Regions from separate parts of the Gordonia metallireducens genome, predicted to be linked through region 2. Evidence: riboswitches for the same ligand, from Rfam matches in the RefSeq annotation. Region 2 holds a riboswitch; the other holds the start of a gene.
The links. A riboswitch is a leader RNA that binds a small molecule or an ion and turns the genes downstream of it on or off. The one in region 2 is predicted to bind cyclic di-AMP.
Positions count from the first base shown of each region.

Region 1: linked by a shared signal. The riboswitch ahead of LQD00_RS11200 (transglycosylase family protein) and the one ahead of LQD00_RS16035 (C40 family peptidase) in region 2 are both predicted to bind cyclic di-AMP.

Region 1 covers NZ_JAJQJP010000029.1:20,794-35,462, forward strand. The annotation lists gene LQD00_RS11160 (protein kinase domain-containing protein) at 1-487, opposite strand, end outside; gene LQD00_RS11165 (RCC1 domain-containing protein) at 628-2,823, opposite strand; gene LQD00_RS11170 (hypothetical protein) at 2,913-3,143, shown strand; gene moaC (cyclic pyranopterin monophosphate synthase MoaC) at 3,149-3,682, shown strand; gene LQD00_RS11180 (MogA/MoaB family molybdenum cofactor biosynthesis protein) at 3,675-4,178, shown strand; gene LQD00_RS11185 (molybdenum cofactor biosynthesis protein MoaE) at 4,216-4,647, shown strand; gene LQD00_RS11190 (SDR family NAD(P)-dependent oxidoreductase) at 4,696-5,490, opposite strand; gene LQD00_RS11195 (helix-turn-helix transcriptional regulator) at 5,577-6,428, shown strand; gene LQD00_RS11200 (transglycosylase family protein) at 6,540-7,175, opposite strand; cyclic di-AMP (ydaO/yuaA leader) riboswitch at 7,181-7,379, opposite strand; gene LQD00_RS11205 (MoaD/ThiS family protein) at 7,634-7,882, opposite strand; gene moaA (GTP 3',8-cyclase MoaA) at 7,894-8,982, opposite strand; gene LQD00_RS11215 (flavin reductase family protein) at 8,996-9,541, opposite strand; gene LQD00_RS11220 (hypothetical protein) at 9,547-9,756, opposite strand; gene LQD00_RS11225 (cold-shock protein) at 9,998-10,411, shown strand; gene LQD00_RS11230 (DUF2771 family protein) at 10,448-10,981, opposite strand; gene LQD00_RS11235 (MFS transporter) at 10,978-12,945, opposite strand; gene LQD00_RS11240 (DUF3027 domain-containing protein) at 13,032-13,820, shown strand; gene LQD00_RS11245 (sacsin N-terminal ATP-binding-like domain-containing protein) at 13,838-14,669, shown strand, end outside.
Region 2 covers NZ_JAJQJP010000039.1:7,076-21,744, reverse strand. The annotation lists gene LQD00_RS16060 (AMP-dependent synthetase/ligase) at 1-1,049, shown strand, start outside; gene LQD00_RS16055 (NADP-dependent oxidoreductase) at 1,165-2,112, shown strand; gene LQD00_RS16050 (glycosyltransferase family 4 protein) at 2,412-3,536, opposite strand; gene LQD00_RS16045 (gluzincin family metallopeptidase) at 3,536-4,939, opposite strand; gene LQD00_RS16040 (C40 family peptidase) at 4,949-5,968, opposite strand; gene LQD00_RS16035 (C40 family peptidase) at 6,166-6,849, opposite strand; cyclic di-AMP (ydaO/yuaA leader) riboswitch at 6,867-7,097, opposite strand; gene LQD00_RS16030 (hypothetical protein) at 7,205-7,435, opposite strand; gene LQD00_RS16025 (DEDD exonuclease domain-containing protein) at 7,769-9,634, shown strand; gene LQD00_RS16020 (Lrp/AsnC family transcriptional regulator) at 9,631-9,909, shown strand; gene trpD (anthranilate phosphoribosyltransferase) at 9,906-10,982, opposite strand; gene LQD00_RS16010 (hypothetical protein) at 10,994-11,491, opposite strand; gene ctaE (aa3-type cytochrome oxidase subunit III) at 11,661-12,272, shown strand; gene qcrC (cytochrome bc1 complex diheme cytochrome c subunit) at 12,384-13,235, shown strand; gene qcrA (cytochrome bc1 complex Rieske iron-sulfur subunit) at 13,232-14,389, shown strand; gene qcrB (cytochrome bc1 complex cytochrome b subunit) at 14,386-14,669, shown strand, end outside.

The DNA.
Region 1 (14,669 bases), on a different contig from region 2:
AGCCGGCGAGTTTCGCGATGCCGAAGTCGAGGACGAGGGCACGATCGATCACTCCAGAGCCGGGGTCGCGGGTGACGAGGATGTTGGCGGGCTTGATGTCCCGGTGCACCACCTGATGACGGTGTGCGTAGTCGAGGGCGTCGGCGACCTGGGTGACGACCGTCGAGACCTCGGCCGGCTTCAGTCGCTCCTCGGTGAGGTCCTTGCCGTCGACGTAGCTCATCGAGAACCACGGCGAACCGTCCTCGATGCCGTACTGGTGGATCGTGATGATGCTGCGGTGATCGAGTTTCGCGGTGGTCTTCGCCTCGTTGGTGAAGCGCTGGTTGAACCCGGGCTGGGCGCTGACGGCGGTCGAGATGACCTTCAACGCCTCACGCCGCTCGAGTTGCAGGTTCTCGACGAGATACACCTCGCCCATGCCGCCGGCGCCCAGCTGGGAGATGACGCGGTAACCGGCGATGTGGGTGCCCGGACTCAGTGGCACGGCGACACCTCTTTCTTACGGTGAGAAGCGAATACGGGAGAACTCGGACTCGTCGCGGTCGTACGCTGGGACGATACCGATGCGGCACCGGTCCGGGGCACCCGTCAATCGGATGACCGCCGAGTGGATGACGGCCATGTCTAGTACCCGATCCGGGTGGGCGTCAGCTTGTCGTCGGTGCTGCCGACACCGAGCTGACCGGTGGCGTTGAAACCCCAGCACCAGACGTCCGAGGACGCGAGTGCGCACGTCGTCCGGTCGCCCGTCGAGATCGCGGTTACATCGGACAATCCGTTGAGCCGCGTGGGATTCGGGCGGTCCTCCAGGGTGCCGTCCCCGACCGACCCCCAGGCGTTGGCGCCCCAGCAGTAGCCGACACCGCCCGCGATCGCGCAGGTGGTGTGCCCGGTTCCGGTGCTGATCGCGGTCACGTCGTCGACGCCGGAGACGAGTGTTGCGGTGGTGCGCGAGTCGTTGGTGCCGTCGCCGAGTTGTCCGAAAGCGTTGTCGCCCCAGCAATATGCGCTGCCGCCCGCGATGGCGCAGGTGGCCTGATCGCCCGCCGACACCGAGGTCGCGGCGTCGAGGTCGGCCACGCGGGTGGGCTCGGACCGGTTGTCGGTGGTGCCATCCCCGATCTGCCCGTTGTCGTTGAGTCCCCAGCAGTACGCGTCGCCGCCGGCGACCGCACACGCGAAGTTGACGCCGACACTGATCGAGGTCACGTCCTCGAGCCCGGCGACACGCACCGGACGGTACTGGTTGGCTGTCGAACCATCGCCCACCTGATCGAAATCGTTTGTGCCCCAACAATATGCAGACCCGGCTGCGATGGCGCACGTGGCCCAGTTGGCGGTCGAGATCGCGGTGACGTCGGCGAGGTCGGCCACCCGGGTCGGCTTCGGGCGGCTGGTCGTCGTGCCGTCGCCGAGTTGTCCGTAGTCGTTGTTGCCCCAGCAATAGGCGATGCCCTCGGCGACAGCGCAGGTGTTGGGCCCGCCGGTGCTGATCGAGGTGACGCCGGTGAGATCGGCGACGCGGGTGGGTGTCCAGCGGTTCGTCGTGGTGCCATCGCCGAGTTGTCCGGCCTGGTTGTCACCCCAGCACCAGGCGGCGCCATCGCGGATCGCACAGGTGGTACCGAGACCGGCACTGAGTTGCACCTCCTCGGCCGCGGCCGCCTGCGGACTCGAACCGCCGGTGCCGCCGCTGTGCTCGTCGCCACGCGTGAGGAGAACGACGGTCGCGGCCACCGCGAGCAGCGCGACGACCCCGATCGCGCCCGCGAGCAGCGGCCAACGGCGTCGTCCGCCCGGCGGTGCTGCCCGGGTGGGTGCGGAGTGGCCGGGTAGCGGGGGAGTGAAGCCCGGTGCGGAGAGTTGCTGCGTCTCCTGCGGCGGCCCCGGCCCATACCGAGGTGGTTGTGGTCCGGAATACGGGTGCTGCGCGGGCGGTGGCCGTGTCGTCGGACCGGCCCGCGGCGGGACGATCCGCGTCGCCGCGGCGTCGGTGCCGGTCGCGGCGAGCGCCCGCCGCAGATCGAGGGCGAAGTCGGTGCACGTGGGATAGCGGTCCAGCGGGCCGCGGGCCAGGGCGCGGTCGAAGACGGGGTCGAGCGCGGCGAGATCGGGCCGGTACCGGCTGATCCGCTCCGGCGGTGACGTCAGCTTCGCGACGATGTGCCGGGTCTGGGTGTCCGCCTCGTACGGCGTCGCGCCGGACAGCAGTTCGTAAGCGGTGCAGGCGAGCGCGTACTGATCCGACGCCGGGCCGGCCGGTTTGCCGTCGAGGATCTCCGGGGCGGCGTAGACCAGGGTGCCCACGAACGACGACGGCGCGGTCAGCGTGGTCGCGGTGGCGAGTTTCGCGATCCCGAAGTCGAGGACCACGACCCGGTCGAGGGCGTCGTCCATCGCCCGCCGGGTGACGAGGATGTTGCCCGGTTTGATGTCACGGTGCACGACACCGTGGGTGTGCGCGTAGTCGAGGGCGTCGGCGACGCGATCGACGATCGTGAGGATCTCGTCCGGCCGGAACGAGCCGCCCCGCAGATCCCTTCCGTCGAGGTAGGCCATGGTGAACCACGGATCGTCGTCGGTGACGCCGTAGTGAAAGATCGTGACGATGTTCGGGTGGTCGAGGGACGCCGCGGTCTGGGCCTCCCGGCTGAACCGGCGGACGAATTCCTCGTCGACGGTCTCGGCGACCGAGATGACCTTGAGTGCTTCGCGGCGTCGGAGTTGGGGGTTCTCCACCAGGTAGACCGTGCCCATACCGCCCGTGCCCAGGCGGCTGATCACGCGGTAGCCGGCGACCTCTTCTGGGTGGTGGGCCATCAGCGCCTCCTGGTGGCGTGACCTGTGATGCGACGACGATAGCCCCGGTCCGGCCGCCATGCCCCGGACACCGCACTTCTTTCATTCGAATGGCGTGGCACAATGCTCCCGTGGCAAACAACAGTGGTGACAAAGCCGGCAAGAAGCACTACGTCGACAACGGCTGGCCGAAGGACGAGGACGGCAACCATCCCGACCACGCGGTCTCCGAGCTCGCGACGCACATCTCGGGTGCGCTGTCCCCGTTCGGTGACACCGAGTTCCCGCTCCCGGTCGACGACCTGCCGTTCGTGCAGGCGAAGACGGTCGTCAACCGCTGACGCCGATGCCGACCACCGGAACTCCCAGCGGCGGGTCGGTCTCTCCGGAGGAAGGCGGCCGCCTGTCGCACATCGACGGCAGCGGCACGGCGCGCATGGTCGACGTCGGGCACAAGGCATCGACCAAGCGGCGTGCGATCGCCGGCGGCACCTTCCACACCACGGCCGAGGTGATCGGCCTCCTCAGTGAGTCGAAGCTGCCCAAAGGCGACGTCCTGGCGACCGCCCGCATCGCCGGGATCATGGCGGCCAAGCGCACCGACGAGCTGATCCCGCTGTGCCATCAGCTGGCGTTGTCGTCGGTCGAGGTCGACTTCACCATCGGCACCGACTCCATCGACGTGACCGCGACCGTAGCCACCTCCGGCCAGACGGGCGTCGAGATGGAGGCCCTCACCGCGGTCGCCGTCACCGGGTTGACGCTGCACGACATGGTCAAGGCCGTGGACAAGCGCGCCCGCATGGACGGCATCCGCCTGCTCGAGAAGACCGGCGGCAAATCCGGCGACTGGCTGCGGGACGCCCCGTCCGATGGCTGAGACCACCCCTCCCGACCCCGCGCGGCAACGCGTCGCCCAGATCGTCGTCGCGTCGACGCGGGCGAGCACCGGGGTCTACCCCGATCGCACCGGCCCGATCATCGAGGCCTGGCTCGTCGAGCAGGGTTTCTCCGTCGCCGAGCGCGATGTGGTGGCCGACGGTCCGCCGGTGGGCGCCGCGATCCGCGCCGCGGTCTACGCCGGCGTCGACCTCGTCCTCACCACCGGGGGAACGGGTCTGTCACCGACCGACCGCACCCCCGAGGAGACCCGGCCGCTGCTCGACGTCGAGATCCCCGGCCTCGCCGACGCCATCCGCGCGGCGGGACTGCCGAAGGTCCCGACGGCCGTGCTCTCGCGTGGCCTCGCCGGTATCGCCGGGACCACACTGGTGGTGAACCTTCCCGGCTCGACCGGCGGCGTGCGGGACGGCCTGGCCGTCCTCACCGGCGTCGTGCACCACGCCCTCGATCAGATCCGCGGCGGGGATCACTGATCGTCCCCCGATCACCGTGACAAGACAGGATTGACCAATGACCGTAGTCGTACACACCGCGGTGTCGGACCAGCCCATCGGGCTCGCCGACCACGAGGCGATGGTCGCCGACGCCTCGGACGGCAAGGCCGGTGCGATCGTCGGCTTCGTCGGGGCGGTCCGCGACCACGACGGCGGCCGGACCGTCGCCGAACTGGCCTACTCCGCCCATCCGACGGCGCCGAAGGTGCTCGCCGAGGTCGTCGAAGAGGTGTCGGCGGTCGAGGGTGTCCGCGCGGTCGCTGTCTCGCACCGCGTCGGCGACCTCGAGATCGGCGACGTCGCCTTCGTGGTCGCCGTGGCCGCCGACCACCGCCGCGCCGCCTTCGAGACCTGCGCCCGGCTCGTCGACGAGGTCAAGGCGCGTATCCCGGTGTGGAAGCACCAGTACTACGACGACGGCACCGAGGAGTGGATCAACTCGGCTTAACCGTCGAGGCTCGTCGCTGCGCTCCTCACACCTCAGGGAGCGAAGGGCCTAGGCCCCGGCACCACCGTCGACGGGCACGATCGCGCCCGTGACGAATGAGGAGCGGTCGCTGAGCAGGAACGCGGCGACCTCGGCGATCTCGCGCGGTTCGGCCATCCGGCCGAGGGGAGTGGACTCGCTGATCCATCGGGAGACTCCCGGGCTGGCCGCCTCCCACTCGTCGATCATCTCGGTGGCGGTGCCACCGGGTGTGAGCCCGTTGACGCGGATGCCGTCGCGTGCCCAGCTGACGGCCGCGGTCTCGGTGATGCTGTTCAGTGCGCGCTTCATCGCGCCGTAGGCGGGAAGGTCGGGGTTGGCGCGTCGCGAGCCGATGCTCGAGGTGTTCACGATCGCGCCGCCGCCATTGCGCCGCATCAGCTCGGCTTCGGCATTCATCGCGATCCAGTGCGCTCGGAAGTTCACCGCGAACTGCCGGTCGATGTCGGCGGCCGTGGTGTCCTGCAGCGGACCGGGTGCCTCCTGGACGACGGCGCCGTTGTTGAACGCGCCGTCGAGGCGGCCGTGCAGCTCCTCGGCACGCGCGATCGCGGCGTGGACACCGGCATCGTCGGCCAGGTCGAGGGCCACCGCGTCGGCGGTGCCGCCGGTCGACCGGATGTCGTCGACGATCCGCTCGAGGGCATCGATGCCGCGCGCGCCGAGCACCACCGAGGCGCCCTCGTGGGCGAACAGATGGGCCGCGGCGGCGCCGATTCCGCGGCTGGCGCCGCTGATGAAGATGACCTTGCCGGTGAGCAGGCCGATGGACGGGGTGGACCGGATTTCGGTGTTCTGGTTCATGGAATTCAGCGTGGCCGCGACGGGCGAGCTCATTCAGGCACAGGCAGTACTACTCTCCGCCGGCCGATCGGACGCACACTCGAGGTATGGACAAGCACGGGCTCGCCTCTTTCCTGCGGAGTCGACGTGAGCGTTTGCAGCCGGAGGACGTCGGTCTGCCGGCCGGCACCCGGCGTGGAACCCCTGGTCTGAGACGGGAGGAGGTCGCGGTGCTCGCACACATCTCGACCGAGTACTACGTGCGGCTCGAGCAGGGCCGCGCGCCCCGGCCGTCCGCGGAGGTCCTCGTCGGCATCGCCGGAGCGCTGCTGCTCACCGATGAAGAGTCCGACCATCTGCACATGCTCGCCGGAACGGCACCACTGCGAAACTCCCTCCACCGGCGGGACGTGCGGCCGAGCATCGTCGCCCTCCTGAACCGCATGCCGCAGACCGCGGGTTTCGTGATGTCGGCGATCTTCGAGGTGCTCGCGTGGAACGATCTGGCGGCGGCGCTTCTGGAGGACTTCGGCGAACTCGGCCCGGCCGATCGCAACCTCGCGCGCCGCGCGTTCCTCACCGACGACGCCGCGCCGCTGTACGGTATCTCCGACGGCGCGGAGTTCCGCCACCACGTCGTCGCGAGGTTGCAGCTGGCGGCGACCCGCTATCCCTCGGACCCGGCGGTCGTCGGTCTCGTCGAGGACCTCCGGGAAGGCAGCGCACAGTTCGCCCGGCTGTGGGACCAGCACGACGTCGCTGCCGCACCGACGCTCCGGAAAACCCTGCGGCATCCGGTCGTCGGAGAGATCACGGTCGACTGCGATTCGCTGGAACTCGCCGAGCGGGATCAGCATCTGGTGCTCTACAGCGCGCCGGCGGGTTCGGCAGACGCCGAAGCGCTCGCCCTATTGCAGGTCCTGGGTTCCGACGCCGCCGGGCTGTCGGAGGCCACCTGAGAATTGGAAAAGGGCCCCGCACGGATCAGTCATCGTGCGGGGCCCTTCGTCTGGGTCCCTCTGTGCGCTGCGGATTGTGTCCGAGCTGCTACAGGTTAGGGCTGCTACTCGTCAGGGGTTGGGCAGCAGGTGCTTGTTGTCGTTGAACAGCTTGATCTGATCGGGGCTCAGCGAGACACCGCTGTTCTTGGCCGCGTTCCAGAGGTTCTCGACCTCGGGGCTCACACCGGCGTCGGTGAGAACCGAGGTGACCTGCTTGGCGACGTCGTCGGTGGTCTTGGCATCAGGAGCCTTGACGAGGCTGAAGCTGCCGTTGCCGTCCTGGAGCTTCTTCACGATCGGAGCCGGAACATCGCTCGGCGCGGTGCGCGGGGTGTGGCCCGACAGGCCGACGCCACAGGTGGGCCATGCGCCCTTGCCCTGCGAGGCGAGCACGCGCTCGGCGACGACGATCTGCTCCTCGCGGGTGGCCTGCTCGGCGGTCGGGGCGAACTCGCCGCCGCCGTGTCCGCTCCAGGTGCTCGGCGAGAACTGCAGGCCGCCGTGGTAGCCGTTGCCGGTGTTGATGGCCCAGTTACCGCCGGACTCGCACTGGGCGACCTGGTTCCATTCGGCATCGGTTGCGGCGTTCGCGGTACCGGTGCCCAGGAGGGCGGCTCCGCCACCGAGAACGGCGCCGGTGAGGGCGACCTTGGTGAAGGTCTTGGTGGTCGAGCTGGTCGTCTGCTTGCGATGACGTCCGGACATAGATCGATTCCTCTCTCCACGCGCCTACGAAGTCAGCTGTCGGGTTCGAGCGAGAGGTTGCTCGGCCCCAGTGCGTCACCGAGATTGTTAATCACGGTTCTGCGCCTGGGACTTAACCCCGAGGACACCTGGTGTGGTGCCCGGTCTCAGGGGATGAGGTTGGGTCCCCCGTCCTCGCTCCTAGATTTCGTGCGGTCGTACCCTCCGGCGGAGCGAGGCTCGGCGCGGCCGGCGGGACGTATGTTCTGTTTCCTTACCGTGACCTTCGAGAAGGTCGCTTCGTACAGTACGTCGTTCGATCGGCCGATTCACCTGCTTGTACGCAACTTATTTTTTGCTCAGAACCTGGTCTCGCGACCAACTTTCGGCGTCACCGCAGTTCATCGGGCCGGATGCGCTCCCGTGGCCATCTCGTTACCGCTCCGTTATGTGACTAAGGTCACAAGGCGGTTGTGGTGTCAGCCACCTGCGAACGGGGGAAGGACGTCGAGTGTCGAGCAGGTGCCGAGCGGGAGTGAACGGTCAGTGAAGGCGATCTCGTCGCGGAGATAAGAGCAGCGCTCCAGCACCTTTGCGAGTTCGGCGTTGCCGGCGGACAGCGTCGACTCGAGGTCGCCGAGGGTGGTCGCGGGGTCGATGTCGACGACACGCGAGTCGGTACCGGCGGCTGCCCGGGCAGCGGCGAAGAAGCGGACGGTGAGGTTCATCGGGGCCGAGCCTATCCGCCGATGGCGGACATCGGCCGCGTCGGCTGGACGAAGCCGGCCGCGTTCACCTCGTGTCCGGGAGCCTTCTGCCACATGTCGGAGCGCCACAGGGCGGCGACGGCGGCGTCGACCTCGTCGTCGGGCAGCGTGCGCAGCACGGCACGCAGATCGGTCTCCGACGAGGCGAACAGGCAGTTGCGCAGCGACCCGTCTGCGGTGAGTCGGGTGCGGTCGCAGTCGCTGCAGAACGGACGGGTCACCGAGGCGATCACCCCGACCTTGGCCGGGCCCCGCGAGGTCCGATGACCGTCGACGATCCAGGTGGCCGCCGGGGCGCTGCCGCGCGGCGCCGGATCGGGCAGCAGGTCGAACCTTGTGCGCAGCGTCGCGAGGATCTCGTCGGCGGTCACCATCCGGTTTCGCTGCCAGGCGTGGTCGGCGTCGAGGGGCATCTGTTCGATGATGCGCAGCTCGTAGCCGTGTTCCAGGCAGTAGGCGAGCAGATCGGGGATCGCGTCGAGGTCGGCACGGTCGGGTATCACGGCGTTGACCTTGACCGGGTCGAGACCCGCGCGCTTGGCGGCGGCGAGACCGGCCAGCACGTCGTCGAGCCGGTCGCGGCGGGTGATCTCGGCGAATCGTTCGCGGTCGACGGTGTCGAGCGAGATGTTGATGCGGCTGAGCCCGGCGGCGACCAGTCCGTCGATCCGCCGCGTGAGGCCCAGCCCGTTGGTGGTCATCGCGATCTCGGGACGCTGGGGCAGCGCCGACACTGCGCCGATGACCTGCTCGAGGTCGCGACGCAGCAGGGGCTCACCGCCGGTGAAGCGGATGCGTTCGATCCCCAGGTCCCGGACTGCGACCGTGAGCACGCGGATCAGCTCGTCGGCGCTGAGCACCGCGTCGTTCGGCATCCAGTCGAGTCCATCGGCCGGCATGCAGTAGGTACAGCGCAGATTGCACCGGTCGGTCACCGAGACCCGCAGGTCCTTCGCCACCCGCCCGAACGTGTCGCGCAGGGGCCCCTGCGTGGGCACGTCGGATGGGGCCCCGGCCGTCATCGACCGTGGCGTGGGGATTCCGAGTCCGACCGTGCTCATGCTGTCCTGCAGATCACGTCGCGTTCGGGTCCTTGCGGGCCTCGAGCGCACGGAAGGTGCTGGCGTGGAACACCAGCGGCTCGACCTCGGGGTCGGCGCGCAGGGTGTCGATCTCCAGCAGCACGACGGTGTGGTCACCGGCCTGGATCTCGTTGTGGATGGTGCACGACAGATGGGCAGCGGCGTCGGGGACGAAAACCGCCCCGGCATCGGTACGCAGCGGCGTGATGCCGTCGAACCGGCGCTCCGACGGCCCGGCGAGCTGCTTGCAGACATCGGTCTGGTCGCCGGCGAAGACGCTCACGCCGATGGCCGGTGCGGTACGGATCTGCGGCCACGTCGTCGACGTGTTCTGTACGCACACCGACACCAGTGGTGGGTCGAGGGAGACGGTGGTGAAGGAGCTCGCCGCCATTCCGATCAGCGTGGTCGAATCTCCCTCGCCCTGAAGGCAACACACCGCGACGACGCCGCTGGGGAAGCAGCTGAACGCTGCCCGGAGGGCCTTGGCGTCGGAGACGGGGGCAAGTTCTGGGGTGGTGTCGATGGTCGCGGTCACGGTCCTCACCTGGCTCGGCGTCCGGCACGGAGTGCGTACACCAGGCCGAGGAGAAAACCCAGGGGTGCGCACATGGTCAACAGGTAGACGAAGGTCGGTGCGGTCTCGCCGTCGGTGACGAGCGGGGTCACGAACAGGGCCACGAGGGCGATGATTCCGATCGCGAAGATCACCATGGCTGCCTGCAGCAACCGCGGGGACGTCGTCTTCTGCATGCCGTCCACGGTAATGCACACTCCGGGAGTGCGGCGCCGCGCGAGGGGCTGACCGGTAGGGCAGAGGTAATGGTGTGACCGCGGGGTGGGGTGTTGGCTACCATGGGGCGCAGCAGGCGCCTTGCATCCGTCTGGGCCCATACGGACTTTCCGCCGTGGGTCGTGTGATGGGTGACGGCGTCTTTTGTTGTGACAGGCAGATCCGCAAGAGATCTACGACGTACAGATGAGGGTGAGCACAGTGCCGACCGGCAAGGTGAAGTGGTACGACGCGGACAAGGGCTTCGGCTTCCTCGCTCAGGAGAGCGGTGAGGACGTCTACGTCCGTTCGTCCGCCCTGCCCGACGGGGTGGAGGCCCTCAAGCCGGGGCAGCGCGTGGAGTTCGGCATGGCTGCCGGTCGCCGCGGGCCGCAGGCACTGAGCGTGAAGGTTCTCGATCCTGCGCCGAGCGTGTCGAAGAACGTGCGCGAGGCCGCCCGCAAGGACACCAAGCGACACACCCCCGACGAGCTGCACGGCATGGTCGCAGATCTGATCACCCTGCTCGAGGGCAAGGTGCAGCCGGATCTGCGCAAGGGGCGCTACCCCGACCGCAAGACCGCGCAGCGCATCTCCGAGGTCGTCCGCGCGGTCGCTCGCGAACTCGAGAGCTGAGTGCCGTTCGTCGAGCACTGAGCCCGATGTCGCGCGTCAGCCGAGGTATTGCAGGAAGTTCTCCGGCGCGGTCTGCGCTGCCAGCACGCCGCGCGGGATGATCTCGTCGTTCGGCGTCAGCCGGGCCGACGCCGGGTAGACGGTGACGCCCAGCAGGACGTATTCGGGTGCCGTCTTCAGCGTGACCGTGTAGGTCTCACCCGACGCCTGGGGCTGCTCGTCCTCGACGAGCCCCTTCGGTGTCCAGTAGACGGCCGCGAGGTTCCATGGGCCCTTCGCGATGTCGCCGGAGACCGACAGCATCACCGTGTCGCCGACCGCCACCGGAACCCGGGGTGCCTCGCGCTGCGACGTGCCGAGCGGCGGGTCGCATTCGTCGAGCATCAGGTCGCACCACCGCACCGGCTCGACGGTGTAGAGGTTCTTGCCGACGGCGATGTGGACGTACGGCCGGTCGTCGTGCGTGGAGTTGCGGGTCAGCAGGAACACCGAGACGCCGACGACCGCGACGAACGCCACCACGACGATCGCGATGATCGAAAGAGCTTTCTTCTCACCACTGCTGATCACGGTCGGCGATGTCCTGTCTGGTCGGGGGCGGGGCGGTCACCGGGTGTCCGGTCACCGGAGTTCGGGAACGGTGCTGTCGACGGCATCCGCGTGGTCGTCGGCCGCTGGGTATGCGCCCGGGTCGGTGCCGATCCCGGGCCGGTCCGGCGTGCATCGTCCGAGCCGGCGGCCCGGAAGGCGACGGTCGGTGCGGCGTGGTCGGGGCGCCGACCGCCCAGGCCCGGCACCAGCGACGACCCGCGGGTCGTCATCACGGTCTGGACCAGGCCCAGCCCGAGCAGCACGGCGACGACGGTGAAGCCGATCCACAGGGTCGGGGGCAGCAGCACACCGAGCGAGGCGCCGAAGACCCACGACAGCTGCAGGACCGTCTCCGAACGACCGAAGGCCGAGGCGCGCGATTCGTCGGGCAGATCGTCCTGGATCGACGAGTCGAGGCACACCTTGCCGATCGCGCTGGTGCCCGACGCGACCAGGGCGGCGACCGCTGCGAAGAGGATGTTGCCGAAGATCGCCGCGAGGACCGCGACGGCGAAGCAGGCCGCGGTGGCCCAGACGATGATGCCGGGCGGGTTCTTCAGCTCCAGCCGGGTGCCGACGCCGTTGCCGATCATGTTGCCGATACCGGCCGCGGCACCGACCGCGCCGAGCAGCAGCAGCTGCGTCCAGTCCGACGCGTCGCCCTGCTGCGCCTTGGCATAGAAGGCCACGAACAGCGTCAGGAAGCCGGTGAGGATGCGGATGGTGCCGTTGCCCCACAGGCCGGCCACGACCGTGCGGCCGAGCGGCTGACGCATCTTGGCGGCGAGCATCTTGGCGCCCTCGCGGGCACTGGTCGGTTCGTGTTCGGGCGCGCTCGATCGGGCGGGCTCGCCGTGGTAGGTCAGGGTCGTGGGGATCTCGCCCTCGGTCGACTCGACCCACGACGGGATGCGCATACACAGGTAGGCGCCGGCCGCGGCGACGATCGCCAGCCACACCATGGCTCCCGGCAGGTGCAGCGGCAGCAGCTTGCCGAGCAGCATCTCGATCAGCGCGGCCACCGCGCCGCCGACGATCGTGCCGCCGATCAGACCGAAGGTGGTCAGGCGGGAGTTCACCCGCGGCAGGTCGATGGTCGGGGGCACCACACGCGGCGTGACCGCCGATTTGAGCACGCCGAAGGACTTCGACAGCACCAGCAGGCCCAAGGCGCAGGGATAGAGCACCCACGGGTCGTACTCGAGTTGTTGCGTGGCGTCGTTCCATTGGACGTTCGCCATGATCAGCAGCGCCAGGATGACACGCAGACCGAAGGTCGCGGCCATCGCGATACGACGACCGCGCTGGAGCCGGTCGAGGAGTGGGCCGATCAGGGGAGCGATGAGTGCGAACGGCGCGATCGTCAGCGCCAGGTACAGCGCGACATTGGTCTTGGATTCACCCGTCGCGGCCGCGAAGAACAGGGTGTTGGCCAGCGCGACGGCCATCGCGGCGTCGGCGGCGAAGTTCGCGATCACCGGCAGGGTGAGCGCGGTGAGGCCGGACTGGTCGGCGCCGTCGGCGGTCGCGGCCCGGTGGATCTTGCCGATGCCCTTGCCCGTCAGCTCCCGGCTGCGCATCGCGGCGACACGCATCACGGTGAGCTTCTTGGGCGTTCGCGGCCCGTGATCGGCCGGCATCGCGCGGGTCGCCGACTCGTCGTACTGCGGTTGCCCGCGGTCGTCGAGCGGCGGCAGATGGGGATTGTGGGTGGGCGGGGGCAGGTAGGCGTTGCGGCCGGGACCCGGCCCGGGCGGCGGTCCCCAGCCCGGTGCGGGCCGACGGCCGCGCATCTGACGGGTCTCGTCGGCCGGGTAGTTGGCCGACCCGGGGTGCTGCGCGGCGCGCCGGCCGCGATCGTCTGTCGGCGGGCGAGGATGTTGGCTCGCCGGACCCCTGGGGGCCCCGCGCCCATCGTCGTGTCGGGAACTCCGTGGGATCACGTCCACGATTGTTCCTCATCTCGGGCCGGTGCCGCTTGAACCGGGTCGTTGTGTGGCACACGTCGGCGATATTGCACACTGGATGCGTGACTGACGTAAGTGAGGGCGGACGACTGCTGGCGGCCGTCGACATCGCACGAGCCGCGCTGGTCGACGAAGGACAGCAGCCTGGTGCGCATCGGCGCAGCGTTGCCGAGGGCGAGTGGGCCGCTGCACATTACTTCGACGCCGAGCTCGCAGGCTATCGCGGATGGCAGTGGTGCGTCGTGCTGGCCGGTGCCCCGGGCAGCGACGAGATCACCCTCAGTGAGGTCGTGCTGCTGCCGGGCGAGGGCTCGCTGCTCGCCCCGCCGTGGGTGCCTTGGGCCGAGCGTGTCGCCTCCGGCGACCTCGCGCCCGGCGATCTGCTGGCCGCCGAGCCCGACGATCCGCGTCTGGTGCCCAACCAAATCGACACCGGCGACGAGTTCCGCTTCGACTCCGAGTCCGAGGACCCTGACGATATCGGACAGATCGCCGGCGAGATCGGCCTCGGCCGCCGTCGACTGCTGAGCTACGACGGTCGCGCCGACGCCGCGCAGCGCTGGTACGACGGCGACTTCGGGCCGTCGTCGGAGATGGCTCAGGCAGCCCCGTTCACCTGTTGGACCTGTGGTTTCTATGTGCCCCTCGCGGGTGCGCTGCGCGCCGGATTCGGTGTCTGCGCGAACGAATACGCGGCCGACGGCCGGGTGGTCTCCGCCGAGTACGGCTGCGGTGCACACTCGGACGTCCAGGCGCCCAAGGGTGAGGGTTCACCCGCCTACGATGCCTACGACGACGGCGCCGTAGAGGTCATCTCGGTCACCCGGGACGCCGAACCGGCCCGCTCCTGAACGACACCTCACCGCCGATGAGCGCCGATCCGTTCGGCCCAGACCCGTTTGACACCGCCGCACTGCGGTCGTCGACGCTCGACGCCTGGGTGGCCTCGCCGACGCGTCTCGCCGAGGATGCCGCCGCCGAGTCGGACCTGGTGACGGTCGGGTACCGCGACCGGCTGCTCACCGAACTCGCCGCCAATGCCGCCGACGCCGCAGCTGCGGCGGGGATCGCGGGGGAGCTCGCCGTCTGGGTTGACGGTGACGAGCTACATGTCGCGAACACCGGTGAGCCACTGAGCGTCGAGGGTGTTCGCTCGCTGGCGGCGCTGCGTGTGTCGGCGAAGGCGACCACCGACGGCCAGATCGGACGATTCGGCGTCGGGTTCACCGCCACCGCGACAGTCGCCGACCGCGTCGAGATCCGTTCGCGCACCGGGTCGGTCGTCTTCGACCGCGCCGCCACTGTGGAAGCCGTTCGAGATGCCGGTCTCTCGGGTGACACCGTTCCGGTCCTGCGACTCGTGTGGCCGTCGGAGGTCGGGCCCGCAGACGGATTCGACACCGAGGTGGTCCTGAGTCTTCGGGAGCCGGCGGGTCCGCTGATCGAGGCGATGCTCGAGCAGGCACCCGACCTCGTCGTGGAACTCGCCGCGCTGCAACGGATCACCGTCGACGGTGTGGAGGTCTCGGTCGAGCGGTCCGCCGGCCCCGCGGTCGAGGACGACCAGGCCTCGTCCGCGATCGTCACCGTGTCCGTGGACGCTGCCGGCTCGGCATCGACTCGGCGCTGGCTGGAGGTGACGCGCGGCGGGACACGCTGGCTCGTCGACGCCGACGGTGGTCGCGCACCCGAGCGCGACG
Region 2 (14,669 bases):
AGGTCGGCCACACCAGCGACATCAAGACCCTCGTCGACGAGTTCGCGGTCTTCAAGCCGTCGCTCATCCTCTCCGTGCCGCGCGTGTTCGAGAAGGTCTACAACTCGGCTCGCCAGAAGGCCCACGACGACGGCAAGGGCAAGATCTTCGACGTCGCCGCCGAGACCGCGATCTCCTACTCCGAGGCGCGCGAGAAGGGCCAGATCGGTCTCGTCCTCAAGGCCAAGCACGCCGTGTTCGACGCTCTGGTCTACAAGAAGCTGCGCACCGCCCTGGGCGGCGAGTGCGGCATGGCGATCTCCGGCGGCGGACCGCTCGGTGCGCGCCTGGGCCACTTCTTCTCCGGCGTCGGCATCCCGGTCTTCGAGGGCTACGGCCTCACCGAGACCACCGCCGCGTTCAGCGTGAACACCCCGTCGGCGTGGAAGATCGGCACCGTCGGAAAGCCGTTGTCGGGCAACACCGTCCGGCTCGGCGAGGACGGCGAGATCCTCCTCAAGGGCGGCGTCGTGTTCTCCGAGTACTGGCAGAACCCGGAGGCGACGGCCTCCGCCATCGTCGACGGCTGGTTCCACACCGGCGATCTCGGCACCGTCGACGCCGACGGCTTCATCACCATCACCGGCCGCAAGAAGGAACTCATCGTGACCGCGGGCGGCAAGAACGTCTCCCCCGCCGGCCTCGAGGACGTCATCCGCGCCAACGCCCTCATCTCGCAGGCGATGGTCGTCGGCGACGCGAAGCCCTTCGTGGCCGCCCTCATCACCATCGACCCGGAGGCCTTCCCCGCGTGGAAGGAGCGCAGCGGCAAACCCGCCGATGCCACCGTCGCCGACCTCATCGACGACGCCGAACTCCTCGCCGAGGTCCAGGCTGCCGTCGACTCGGCCAACAAGACCGTCTCGAGCGCCGAGGGGATCAAGAAGTTCCGCATCCTGCCGTCGGACTTCACCGAGGAGACCGGTGAGATGACTCCCACCCTCAAGGTCAAGCGCAACGTGGTGGTCGAGAAGTTCTCCGGCGACATCGAGGCGATCTACCAGCGGTGAACCGCGGCGGCGCCCTCCCGGGGGCGTCGTTCTGACGGGGTGTCGGGGCGTTCGATTCCCGGCACCGGCGGGCCGGCCAAGGAATCAATGCGTCCGGGCACCCGTTGGTGCCACCATGCGAGCAATCACCTACAGCCGCTTCGGCGGCCCTGAAGTCCTGGAGATCACCGACCTCCCCACCCCCAAGGTCGGACCCGACTCCGTCCTGGTCCGAGTGCGCGCATCGAGCGTCAACCCGGTGGACTGGAAGGTCCGGGAGGGCCACCTCGCCGAGGTCCTGGACACCGTGTTCCCGGTCGTCCCGGGTTGGGATGTCGCGGGCGTCGTCGAACAGGTCGGTCTGGACACTCCCGAGTTCGAGGTCGGCGACGAGGTGTTCGGATACGTCCGCAAGGACCTCGTCGGCGGCGAGGTAGCCGGCGGTACGTTCGCCGATCTCGTCTCCGCGCCGGTCCGGACGCTCGCCCACAAGCCGGCCGGCTGGTCGTTCGAGGAAGCTGCCGCCGTTCCGCTCGCCGGACTGACGGCGTACCAGACCATTCGACGGGCAGGGGTGCAATCGGGGCACACCGTGCTGGTCCATGCCGCCGCCGGTGGTGTCGGATCGTTCGCGGTCCAGATCGCACGGTCGCTGGGCGCACGGGTCATCGGCACCGCTTCCGAGACCAATCACGACTACCTGCGCAGCCTCGGCGCCGAGCCCACCACGTACGGCGACGGTCTGGCCGACCGGGTGCGCGAGTTCGCGCCCGACGGTGTCGACGTCGTCCTCGACTACGTCGGCGGTGACGCCATCGACTCGGTGCCGGACGTCCTCCGCGACGGCGGCACGGTCGCCTCGATCATCGACCCACGGGCGCGTGACGAGTTCGGGGGCCAATACGTCTGGGTCCGACCCGACTCGGCGGATCTCGCCGAACTCGGCCGGCTCGGCGACGCCGGCGACCTGAAGCCGGAGATCGCCGAGGTCTTCGACCTGCCCGACGCCTCCGCAGCCCACGAGCGCAGCCAGTCCGGGCACGTGCGAGGGAAGATCGTCGTGCGGGTGTCGGCCGAGGTGTAAGCGCCTCACTCCCGGCCGCCGGGCCGGGGCGTCGACCCCGCTGAAAAGCGCCCCTGCAATCCGCCCCTGGTTTGCGCCCCGGTCCGAAAAGCGCCCCCGAAAACCGCCCCTGGTTTGCGCCCCGGACTGAAATGCACCCCTGGGAACGACCCTCCAGCGCAGCACCGCGAGCGATATGTCGCCGGCGGCGCTGAGGAGGGCGCTTTTCCGGGGCGCATTTCTGCGCTGGGCGGAAAGCAGGGGCGCATTTCAGGGGTGGATTTCGGGGGCGCATTTCAGGCCCGGAAGCGCTCAGAGACTCAGAGCAACTGCCGCAGCCGGGCGGCCATCTGACTCCATTGCCAGTTGCCGACGACGAAACGCCGTCCGGCGGCGCCCATCTCGGCGGCGGCTGCTCGGTCACCCAGGATCGACAGGATCGCCATCGCGACGGCGTCGACGTCGGTGCCGTCGACCGTCGTGCCGGTGACCCCCTCGACGACCGTCTCTGGCGCTCCGCCCGACAGGCCGGCGACCACCGGCACACCCGTGGCCGACGCCTCGAGGTAGACGATCCCGAGGCCTTCGACGTCGAGCCCTCCCCCGCGTGTGCGGGACGGCATCGCGAAGACGTCGGCAATGTTGTGGTATGCCGAGAGTTCTTCGGCAGGAACCGATCCGGTGAAGATCACGTGGTCCTCGACGCCGATCCGGGCCGCGAGCGCATGCAGCTTCTCCGCGTACGGCCCTCCGCCGACGATGACGAGGACGGCGTCGGGCATCGTTCGGCGGATCAGCGGCAGCGCCCGGATCAGCACGTCCTGCCCCTTGCGCGGCACGAGACGCGACAGGCACAGGATCGTCGGCCGGTCCCCCAGCTCGTGGCGGTCCCGGAACTTCTGTCGCAGAACAGGATCGGGCGAGAAGCGGGCGACGTCGACGCCGGGCGGCAGGTACTCCAGTGCCGCGTGCGCACCGAAGGCCGACGCGAATCGACCTCGGGTGTACCGGCTGACGAAGGTGATCACGTCAGTGTGGCGGCCGATGTGGCCCAGCACCTGACGCGCGACGGGGAGCATCGACCAGCCGACCTCGTGACCGTGCGTACTCGCGAGGATGCGCTGCGCACCGGCGCGCCGCATCGCGGGCGCGAGGACGGCCAGCGGTGCGGCCGCGCCGAACCAGACGGTCGAGATCTGCTCGCGCCGAACGATTTCCGCTGCACGCCGGGCGACGAACGGGGTCGGCAGCATCAGCGTCGTGCGATGGCGGTACACCCGGTAGGGCACCTCGGCGTCGAAGTCGATGTGCGATCGGCCGCGCCACCGTGGCGCGTAGACGACGATGTCCTCCGGCGGGAGGAGATCGACCAGGTTCTGCAGGTACGACTGGATACCACCCGGTCGGGGCGGAAAGTCATTGGTGATCAACAGGGTTCGCGCCATCAGCCGACCTGCCCGTCGAGCCATCGACCCCATCCGGTGATGAGCTCGTCGCGGCTGACACCGAGCGCAGCCCGGATGGCGGCGTCCTGGCGAGTCGGGTCGGCGGTCGCCGCGACCCCGAGATAGAACCTCTTCAGACGCGCCTCGTCGTAACGGTCGGCGATGTAGGCGGCCATCGACCATGCGCTCTGGTAAGCGAGCTGCGAGGTCTGCCCATCCATCGCGAAGGCCGCATCGTCGGGCAGCGCGGTCGGCGTGTTCCCCGCCCGGACCGCCTCGGTCAGATCGGGTGCGGCGTCGGCGAGACGACGGTATGTGCCCTTGCGGCCGACGTACTCGGCCACGCCCTCGGTGATCCAGAGCGGGGCGTCGAGCGCCGTTTGCGAACGGGCTGCGACGTGGGTGAGTTCGTGGCGCAGCACGACGTCGAGTGTCGGCGGGGCCAGGTCGTCGGCGGCCGGGGTGAAGACCACACGCTGACCGATGGCGGTACGCCGGGCGAAGTCCACCCGGCTGTAGACGGTTGCCGCGGCCGCCGCACCGATCGCGCCGCCGTCATGCGTGACGAGATCGGCGAACTCGTCCCCGTTCGAGGTGGTCACCAGTACGGCGCGCCGATCCCACGAATCCCCCCAGAAGTCGCTCACCGCGTCGACGGCGTCGGGCAGCAGGTCGGGCAGGTTCGCCGCCGCCGGGCTGGTACGGAGGTAGCGGGTGATCACCGACGTCCCACCGGCGGTGGCGACGTCGGAGACGGAGAGTCCAGGCAGTTCCCACAACTGGGTGGGGGTCGGCTTCTCGCCGAGTGCTGCGGTGTCGCCGACGAGCTTCCACTCGTCGCCGTAGCGGGCGACCACGAACTGGGTCGTCACGACGACCTCGGGTTCGTCGACACCGGGTGCACGTTCACCGCCGAGGGCGTACCGCAACTCCACCGGTGCCACCCAGGCGTCCGAACTGCCGTTCGCGTCGAGGAGACCCTGCACATCGGCCGGTACCAGTGTCTCGGCCTCCTCCGTGGGGGCCAGCTGGTAGCGGAATCGAGCGAACTTCAACCGACCGTCGGAGTCACCGCGCGCGAACTGCCGGGGACGGAAGTTCTCGGCCGCGGTGACCCACCGGCTCGTGAACGCCGGGGTCGCCGCATCGTCGAGCAACGACCCGATCTTCTGCACGTTCCCGGACGTGATGGTCCCGGTGAGGTCGTCGAGCAGGCGTGTCACACCTTCGGCGCGCTGCTGCTCGTAAGGGTTGGCCGGCGTCGAGGTCGTCGTGGAGGTGCCACGGGAGGTCGACCCGTCGGCCGTGGACGGCTCCTGACCGCCGCATCCGGTGGTCACACCGACGAGCAGCACCACCGCGGACGCGAGCGTCGGGCGCCAACGCCCGCGGAGTGAAACCACCAGAGGAGTCTAGAACCGACGGCCGGAGTTGAACGGACCGGCCTCGTCGAGCGGGACGACCTTGACCGGGACACCGAAGGTCGAGGCGTGGATGACGTATCCGTCACCGACGTACATCCCGACGTGGTGGGCGTCCGGGTAGTAGATGACGAGGTCACCTGCCTTGAGGTCCTCGCGGGACACCGGCTTACCGCCGGCCATCTGCGCCTCACTCGACCGCGGGATGGTCTTGCCGGCCTGCTTGTAGGCCCACACCATCAGACCCGAGCAGTCGAACGAGCTCGGTCCGGTCGCACCCCACACATACGGATCACCGATGCGGGTGAGAGCGGCCTGCACGGCGACGAGCGCGGCGGCGGTGCCCTTGGGGACGATCCGCGGGTCGAAGTCGAACTTCGGTCCGCGCAGGGCGGCGAGCTGCTTGCCGGTCATCGACTGGTAGATCGCGCGGATCTGGATCGCCTGCATCTGCAGGTCGGCCTGCTTGGTCTGGAGGTCTCCGCGGACACGTTCGGCGCGCGAGACGGCCTCCGACGCCGCTAGTGCGGTCTGGTCGGCGTCCTTCTTGGCGGCCGCGGTGCGGGCGCGGACCTTCTTGATGGCGGTCAGGTCGGAAGCGGCCTGCCGCGAGATCATGTCGAGTCCCGACATCTGGTCGAGCAGCGCCTGCGGCGAGTCGCTGACCATCACGGCGTAGAGCCCGCTGACACGGGCGCCCTGGTAGCTGGCACGCACGATGGAGTCGACCCTGGCCTGGTAGGAGGCGAGCTGTTCACGGCTGATGTCGAGCTTGCGCTGGGCGTCGGCCGCGGCTCGCTTCGCCTGAGCGACGATGGAGCGCTGCTTGTCGTACTCGATCTTGGCGTTGTGCATCGCCTCGGTGGTCTTCTCGGCCTCGGTGCCGAGCTGCTTGTAACGATCGAGAAGCTGATCGGCCGATCGCGCGGGCGCGGCCTGAGCCTGACCGACACCGCCGGTCGTCAGCGGGACCACCGTCACCATCGCCGCCAGCAGACACACGGCGAGCATCATCGGGCCCGATCGAGCGCGCAGACGCGTCGCGTTCACTAGTCCCTCCCCGGAAAGCACGGTTCAGTCACTCCTCTACCGCTTCGTTCCTCCCCCGCGGACCACCCTGTCATCCCCCGATGGCCCCCGAGACTGGATCGGGCGGATCGCACAAAGCTCGCGACCCGCCCTCTCCTGATGCTCTTGTTCAGTTGATATCAGTACCGCCGGATACCGGTGAGCTGCCATTCCTTGACGGCGTCACGCTTCACGGGCGTGCCGTAGGTCGAGGAGTGGACGAACTGTCCGTTTCCGACGTAGATGCCGGCATGGCCGCCACCGTTGAAGATCATCACGTCGCCGGGCTTGGCCTCGCTGTAGGAGACCGCGCGACCGCCGCCGAGCTGGCCGTAGCTGTCACGGGGGATGGTCTTGCCGGCCTGCTTGTAGGACCAGTAGACGAGACCCGAGCAGTCGAAGGCGTTGGGGCCGGCCGAACCGTAGGAGTAGGGCGAGCCGATCTTGCTCTCCGCAGCCTTGACGGCCTTCTGACCGGCGGTCAGCTGGGGCTGCCCGAGGGGGGCGCCACCGTGCGGACGGAACTGCTGCGGGATCTGGTTCTGGCCGATACCCGGGATGGTGAACTGGCCGACGTTGGGGATCTCGACCGTGGCAGCCGGCGACTTCTTCGCGACAGGCTTGGGCGCGGGGGCGGCTTCCGGAGCCTTCTTCTCACCGGGCAGGGCCGGGATCTCGAAGGTTCCGAGCGGGGTCTCGACCGGGGCTGCGAGAGCAGGGCCGGCCGCGGCAGCGAGCGAACCGAGCGTGATCGATCCAGCGATCACCGCCTTCTTGGCAACCTTGCTCCCACGATTGGGCTGTTCCAAACGATGTTTGGGCACGAAGCGAGTTCTCCTTCAGTTTCTCCCTGTACCGCCGACCGAGTTAGCTGTCGGGTTCGGGCCGGAAGAGTGGCCCTACACGTTTTCGGCACAGCCGTATCCCAGAAGGACACTGTTGCGCGTTGACGCGATTCACCCCGATCGGGACAGTTTCGCCAGGTCATGTCAGTGATGACACGCCTGACCACGCTGCCCGAAGTAAGTGGTTCCCCGGTTCGCCCGTGCGGGCGATTGAGCGGTGACTTTGGCGGACCACTTCTGTTGAAGCGGGACGCTCCGCAAAGGTCTCAGAAAGGTTACGAAATCGTCGGCGCTGTGTCCACTAGGCAACGGACACGCAGTTCGCCACCGATTTTCAGCCCGCGCGGAGCTCGGTCGACGAGATGACTCGAAATGGCTTCTGACGTGCGGTTTTCGCAGTTCTTGCAGATCGTGCAGCAGTACTGGTGACCATTGCAGCAGACTGCAGAACATCGATCGCAAGGTCCAGTTCCGCATCGTCGTCGAGGGCCTGCACCGTTACCGAAGCTCCACTTTCACCAGGTGCATCGTCCCAGTTCGGGCCGCCGAAAAGCACTGTCATCATGCACCCGTCACAGGCGACGGGGCGGGCCGGACAGGTCGCGCAGTCAACATGCATCGTGTGATCTCCATCTCATCTGGCCGTCGGAGGGGTTTGAACTCCGAATCGGGCGGGTCACGGCGGGCAGATTCGGCGCCGTCGGCGTCGATCTCTCACTTCGAGGTGGAGACTAGGGGCCACCACCGACAAACTCGTTCGCACACTGTTCGACACATGCGTCACACCAGTAACAGGCGACGTCGGCCGACACCCCTGCCGCACCCCTCGAACCGAAACGGAACGATCGATCGGGGTGTCACATCCGCCGTGTCGGTGCGTCGAACTAGTGTTCGCCTCGTGACGCGCAGGGATGGTGGCGGTGCAGCCACAGGACAGGTGACCGCGGGACAACTGACCTTCGCCGACCTCGAGGCCGCCGACCAGGCCACCGACGGCGACGCCATCGCGAGCGAGTTCAGCGATCGCGCCCTGTTCGACACCACCCTCGTCGTCGTCGACCTCGAGACGACGGGTTCCAGCCCGACAGACGACCGCATCACCGAGATCGGTGCGGTGAAGATCCGCGGCGGCGAGGTGATCGGCGAGTTCGCCACCCTCGTCGATCCGGGCCGAGCCATCCCTCCGCAGATCGTCACGCTCACCGGGATCACGACTGCGATGGTCACCGACGCACCCCGGATCGAATCCGTGCTGCCGGCGTTCCTCGAGTTCGCCCGCGGCTCGATCCTGGTCGCCCACAATGCGCGCTTCGACATGGGTTTCCTACGACAGAACACCCTCCGCCTCCACCTGGACTGGCCCTTCAGCCTGAGTCTCTGCACGGTGACGATGGCGCGGCGCATCCTGCCGCGCGACGAGGCGCCCACGGTCAAGCTCAGCGCCCTGGCCGAACTCTTCGACGTCTCCGTCCGGCCCACCCACCGGGCCCTGGACGACGCCCGTGCCACGGTCGAGGTCTTCCACCGTCTCCTCGAACGCGTCGGGAACCAGGGCATCTCGACGGTCGGGGAACTCACCTCTTATCTGCCGCGCACCGATCCCCGTCTGCGGGCCAAGCGTCAGATGGCCGACCGCGTGCCCGCCCGTCCGGGCGTCTATCTGTTCCGCGGGCCGTCGAACGAGGTCCTCTACGTCGGTACCGCGGTGGACCTCCGACGCCGCGTCCGTTCCTACTTCTCCGGCAGCGACCCCCGACGCCGTATCGCCGAGATGGTCCTCCTGGCCGAGCGCGTCGACGTCGTCGAGTGTTCCCACGCCCTCGAGGCGGCCGTACGCGAACTCCGACTGCTCGCCGCGCACGCCCCGGCCTACAACCGGCGTTCGACACAGCCCCACAAGGGATGGTGGGTGACGCTCACCGAGGAGCGTTTCCCCCGCCTCAAGGTGAGCCGCACACCCACGGACGAGTCCATCGGGCCGGTGGGCAACCGCAACAACGCGACGACGGTGGCCGACGTCATCGCCGCGGCCGCCGGACTCCGCACGTGCACCAAACGCCTCGGCGCCACCGGATACCACTGGTGCCCCACGCCCGACGGAGTCCGTCAGCCCGGCGGATGCCACGCGGCCGCGGCGCAGCCGCAGACCGTCCCGGATTACCTGCCGCGCGTGACCGCGGCCCGCCGGCTGATGCGCGGGGAGGCCGACGATCTCCTCGACGACCTCACCGCACGCCTCGCCGACCTCTCCGAGGCCCAGATGTTCGAGACCGCGGCCCGCCACCGCGACCGGCTCGCGCTGACCATCGACGCCCTGGCGCGATGTCAGCGGCTGGCCGCGTTGTGCGCGATCGCCGAGATCGTCATCGCCCGTCCCGACGACGAACGCGGCTGGCATTTCGCTGTCGTCCGTCACGGACGGCTCGCGGCGGCCGGGCGTGCCCGGCGAGGCGTCTCCCCCATGCCGGTCGTCGACGCGCTCGTCGCCGCTGCCGAGACCGTCATCCCCGAGCCGGGGCCGTTGCGCGGGGCTCCGGCGGAGGAGGTGGCGCTGATCTACCGGTGGATGACCGAGCCCGGGGCCCGGATCGTGTCCACCACCGACCCGGTGGCACTCCCGGCGGGATGCGCCGAACGCCGGCGCGGCTGGTCGCAATCCGCACGCGATGCCCGCTCCGACGCCCGCGCGGTGGTGCACCGGACACCACGGGCCGCGCAGCGCTCGCCGATCCGCGAGCTCGTGGCCACTAGGCTTGCGCCATGATCACTGCCATCGTCCTCATCCAGGCCGACATCCACCAGATCCCGGAGACCGCTCAGGCCGTGGCCGACATCGCCGGCGTCGAAGAGGTGTACTCCTGCGCGGGCGACGTCGACCTCATCGCGAAGATCCGCGTCCGTGACCACGAGCACATCGCGTCGGTGGTGACCGGGCAGATCAACCGCTTGCCCGGAGTGCTCAAGTCCGCCACCCACATCGCGTTCCGCAGCTACTCCAGCTCGGACGTCGAGGGCGGCTTCTCCATCGGCGAGAACTAGCCGCGGGCTGCCGAACCCAGCTGGGTGCTCAGCGTCGCCCAGCGGTCGAGCAGCGTCGCCGCCGCCCCGGAGTCGATGGCGTCGGCGGCGCGATCCTTTGCCGCTCCGAGCGCCTCGGTCAGCTCGGCCGAGGTCATCGGACCCTGCTGTTCGAACGCCACGATCGCTCCGGCGGAGTTCAGCAACACCGCGTCGCGCACGGGACCTGTTGTGCCCGAGAACAACTCGCGGGCGATGGCAGCATTGGCCACCGCATCGCCGCCCTGCAGCGCGGACAACTGGACGCGCGCGATGCCCAGATCGGCCGGATCGACGCTGAGCTGGGACACCTGGCCGCCGACGACCTGCCACACCGTCGACGTCGTGGTCGTGGTGAGTTCGTCGAGGCCGTCGTCGCCGCGTACCACCAGAGCCGAACCGCCACGGTCGGCGAAGGCGCTGGCGAGGACCGGGGCTAGGTCGGAGAAGGCGCAGCCGATGAGGCCGGCCTTGGGGCGTGCCGGGTTGGTGAGTGGTCCGAGCACGTTGAACACGGTCGGGATGCCGATCTCCTTGCGCGGCGGCCCGGTGAACCGGAAGGCCGGGTGGAACACCGGCGCGAAGCAGAAGCCGATGCCGAGTTCGTCCACACACTGCGCGACGGCGTCAGCCGACAGGGTGATGTCCACCCCGAGCGCCTCGAGCACGTCGGCACCGCCGCTCTTCGACGACGCTGCACGGTTGCCGTGCTTGACGACCGCGACACCGGCGGCCGCGATCACGATCGAGGTCATCGTGGAGATGTTCACGGTGTGCGACCGGTCGCCGCCGGTACCCACCACGTCGACCGCCGGACGACTCACCTCGACGAGAGTGGCGTGGTCGAGCATCGCCTGCGCCAGGCCGACGAGCTCACCGGGCGCGGCGCCCTTCATCTTCACGCCGACACCGAAGGCGGCGATCTGGGCGCCACTGGCGCTGTCGGTCATGATCTCGTTCATCGCCCAGCCGGCTTCTTCGGCGGACAGGTCGATGCGATCGGTGATCTTGCCGAGGATCTGCGGCCAGGTGAAGGCAGACTGTGCGGTACTCACAGGCAGAGAGCCTAGTGCCCTGCCCCGCCAGGCGGACGCTGCAGTACAGACCATCGGCGAGCAATTCCGTCGTGACGGGAGCCCAGACTCGCCATCCGGGACCGTTCCTGGGACAGATGCATGGCGTCGAGCAACTGGACACGCGCCAGGACGAGCACCTCGAGCCGGTCGTCGACGGCCTGCGGCTGCGACCCCCAACGCTCGTCGTCGACCACCTCGTACCCGTCGAGCGCGGCCACCGCGGCGGCGTCGGCGAGCCGATCCGCGGGCACCTCCAGATCGTGACGCAGGATGACCTCTTCTTCTGGTCGCCACGTCGACGCCTCCAGGGCCGTCGACGAGGCGATCGCGTCATCGTCTGAACCCGCGACGACCACGACCTCGTCGGTGAGAACCAACGGACCGGCACCGCCACCGCCCCGCAACCGGGATCGCAGGCGCGCCAGGCGACCCCGGGCGACGACCCGCCCGTTGAGGTCGCGCGGACCTGAGGAATCCGAACTCGACATGACCTCACCGTAGTCACTGCGAGAAGGACGCGAACAGAGCCGTCGAACAGGGACTGCGGACACGCCGGAGTCGACAACACAGGGCCCCCGACCTGCAGCGGGACAAAAACCTGCCCCCAATATCCGACCCGGGTGGCCACCGCTTACTACGAACCGTCATACTTCACTTGTGACAAGCGCCGTAGGTACCTCAGGAACAGCCATCACCTCGCGCGTCCATTCGCTGAACCGTCCCAACATGGTCAGCGTCGGCACGATCGTCTGGCTGTCCAGTGAGCTCATGTTCTTCGCTGGCCTCTTCGCGATGTACTTCGTCGCCCGGGCCAACTCCGCTGTCGGCTGGCCCATGGAGCCAACCGAGCTGAATCTCGGTCTCGCCATACCGGTGACGACCGTCCTGATTCTGTCTTCGGTGACCTGCCAGATGGGCGTGTTCGCCGCCGAGCGAGGTGACGTCTTCGGCCTCCGCCGCTGGTACGTCATCACGCTGGCGATGGGCACGTTCTTCGTGTGCGGCCAGGCGTACGAGTACTACCACCTGGTGCACGAGGGCACGACGCTGTCGTCGAGTGCATACGGTTCCGTCTTCTACATGACGACCGGCTTCCACGGCCTGCACGTCATCGGCGGTCTGGTGGCATTCGTCTACCTCCTCATCCGCACGAAGCTCTCGAAGTTCACCCCGGCGCAGGCAACCGCCGCAATCGTTGTCTCCTACTACTGGCACTTCGTCGACATCGTCTGGATCGGACTGTTCGTCACGATCTACTTCATCCGATGACGGCGACCCCGCGCTCTGCGCGGCCAGCCCCGCAGAGCACACCTCGCCTGTCGAACGCACAGCGTAAATCGCTCTAACAAACAGTCCGTCCCGCTTAGTAGAGAGTCACAGATGAGTTCATCTCCACCGCGACCGTCGGATAGCGGCACCGACGCCCGCCGCGCCAAGGCCCGACGCAAGCTCCGTCGACGCGCAAGCGGCACCATCGTGCTCCTGGCCGGTCTGGTCATGGCCGGTGTGCTCGCCTCGGTTCTGACCCCGGACCCCCAGGTCGCGGTGGCGGACGAGAGCAACGCCGCGATGATCAACGACGGTCGCAAGCTCTACGAGACCTCGTGCATCACCTGTCACGGCGCGAACCTGCAGGGTGTGCCCGACCGTGGTCCCGCACTGCTCGGCGTCGGCGATGCCGCCGTGTACTTCCAGGTGTCGACCGGTCGTATGCCGGCCGCACGTGGTGAGGCACAGGCACAGCGCAAGCCGGCCAAGTTCACCACCGAGCAGATCGATCAGCTCGGCGCCTTCATCCAGGCCGAGGGCGGCGGACCGCAGGTCCCGCGTGACTCCAACGGCGAGGTCGCCTCGAGTTCACTCCGCGGCGACAGCATCGGCCGAGGCAGTGAGCTGTTCCGCCTCAACTGCGCGTCGTGCCACAACTTCACCGGTCGTGGCGGCGCCCTGTCCTCGGGTAAGTACGCACCCGTGCTCGACGGCGTCGACGAGGCGCAGATCTACACCGCGATGCTGACCGGACCGCAGAACATGCCCAAGTTCTCGAACCGGCAGCTGAATCCGGATGAAAAGAAAGACATCATCGCCTACGTCAAGTACGTGACCGAGGCTCAGCCCAGCGGCGGACTCGGACTGGGCGGCTTCGGGCCGGTCAGTGAGGGCATGGTGATGTGGTTTGTCGGCGTCGTCGCCATCGTCGCAGGCGCCATGTGGATGGGATCTCGAGCATGAGCGGCAGTGACAAGGACGTCCCGTCGAGGGACGAACTGGATCAGATGAGCACCGAGGAACTCGTCAAACTCGGTACCAATCTCGACGGCGTCGAGATCATCCATCGGGCCGAGCGGTACGCCGAGCCGGGTACGAAGGTCGAGAAGCGCGCCGAGCGCCAGGTCGCGATCTGGTTCACGATCGCCGGCATCTCCGCGCTCGCCTGCCTCGGCATCTTCCTGTTCAACCATTGGGAATTCGCCCTTCCGGACGATCCGAACTACTGGTGGTACACGTTCAACACGCCGCTCCTCGGAGCGACGTTCGGTCTGTCGGTGCTGGCCATCGGCGTCGCGCTGATCCTGCTCACCAAGAAGTTCATCCCGTCGGAGATCTCCGTCCAGGACCGCCACGACGGTGGCTCGTCCGAGGTCGACAAGAAGACGATCGTCGGACTCCTCCAGGACACCGGGACCACCTCGACCCTGGGTCGTCGCAAGATGATCATCGGTTCGGCCGGTTTCGGTCTGGGCGCGTTCGCGCTGACCGGACTCGTCGCCTTCCTCGGTGGCTTCATCAAGAACCCGTGGGCCGAGCGCGAGAACGCTCCCCTGTGGCACTCGGGCTGGTCGCCGATCTACAACTCGAAGGAAGACCCGAACGAGACCATCTACCTGCGTCGCGACACGGGCAACCCGTACCAGGTCGCCCTGGTCCGCCCCGAGGATCTCGACGCCGGCGGTATGGAGACCGTGTTCCCGTGGCGTCGTTCCAACGGGTTCGGCGAAACCGAGCACTCCCGTCACGCACTCATGGAGAGCCTGCACGAGGTCCGCAACCCCGTCATGCTCATCCGTCTCCGCCCCGAAGACGCGGCCAACGCCATCAAGCGCAAGGGTCAGGAGAGCTTCAACTACGGTGACTACTTCGCCTACACCAAGGTCTGCAGCCACCTCGGTTGCCCCGCCTCGCTGTACGAACAGCGGAGCAACCGCATCCTGTGTCCCTGCCACCAGTCGCAGTTCAATGCGCTCGAGTACGCCAAGCCGATCTTCGGACCGGCCGCCCGCGCTCTCGCACAGCTGCCGATCACGGTGAACAATGAGGGTTACCTCGTTGCGGCAGGCGACTTCATCGAGCCCGTCGGCCCGGCATTCTGGGAGCGTAAGTCATGAGCATCGCCGAAAAGCTCGGCGCACAAGCCGAGGAAGTCGACTCGCGGTATCACCTCGCCGCGGGTATGCGTCGCCAGATCAACAAGGTGTTCCCCACCCACTGGTCGTTCATGCTGGGTGAGATCGCGCTCTACAGCTTCATCATCCTGCTGATCTCGGGCGTCTACCTCTCGCTGTTCTTCGATCCGTCGATGACGCACATCGTCTACGACGGCGCCTACCAGCCGCTCAACGGCGTCATGATGACCAAGGCGTACGAGACCACGCTGAACCTCTCCTT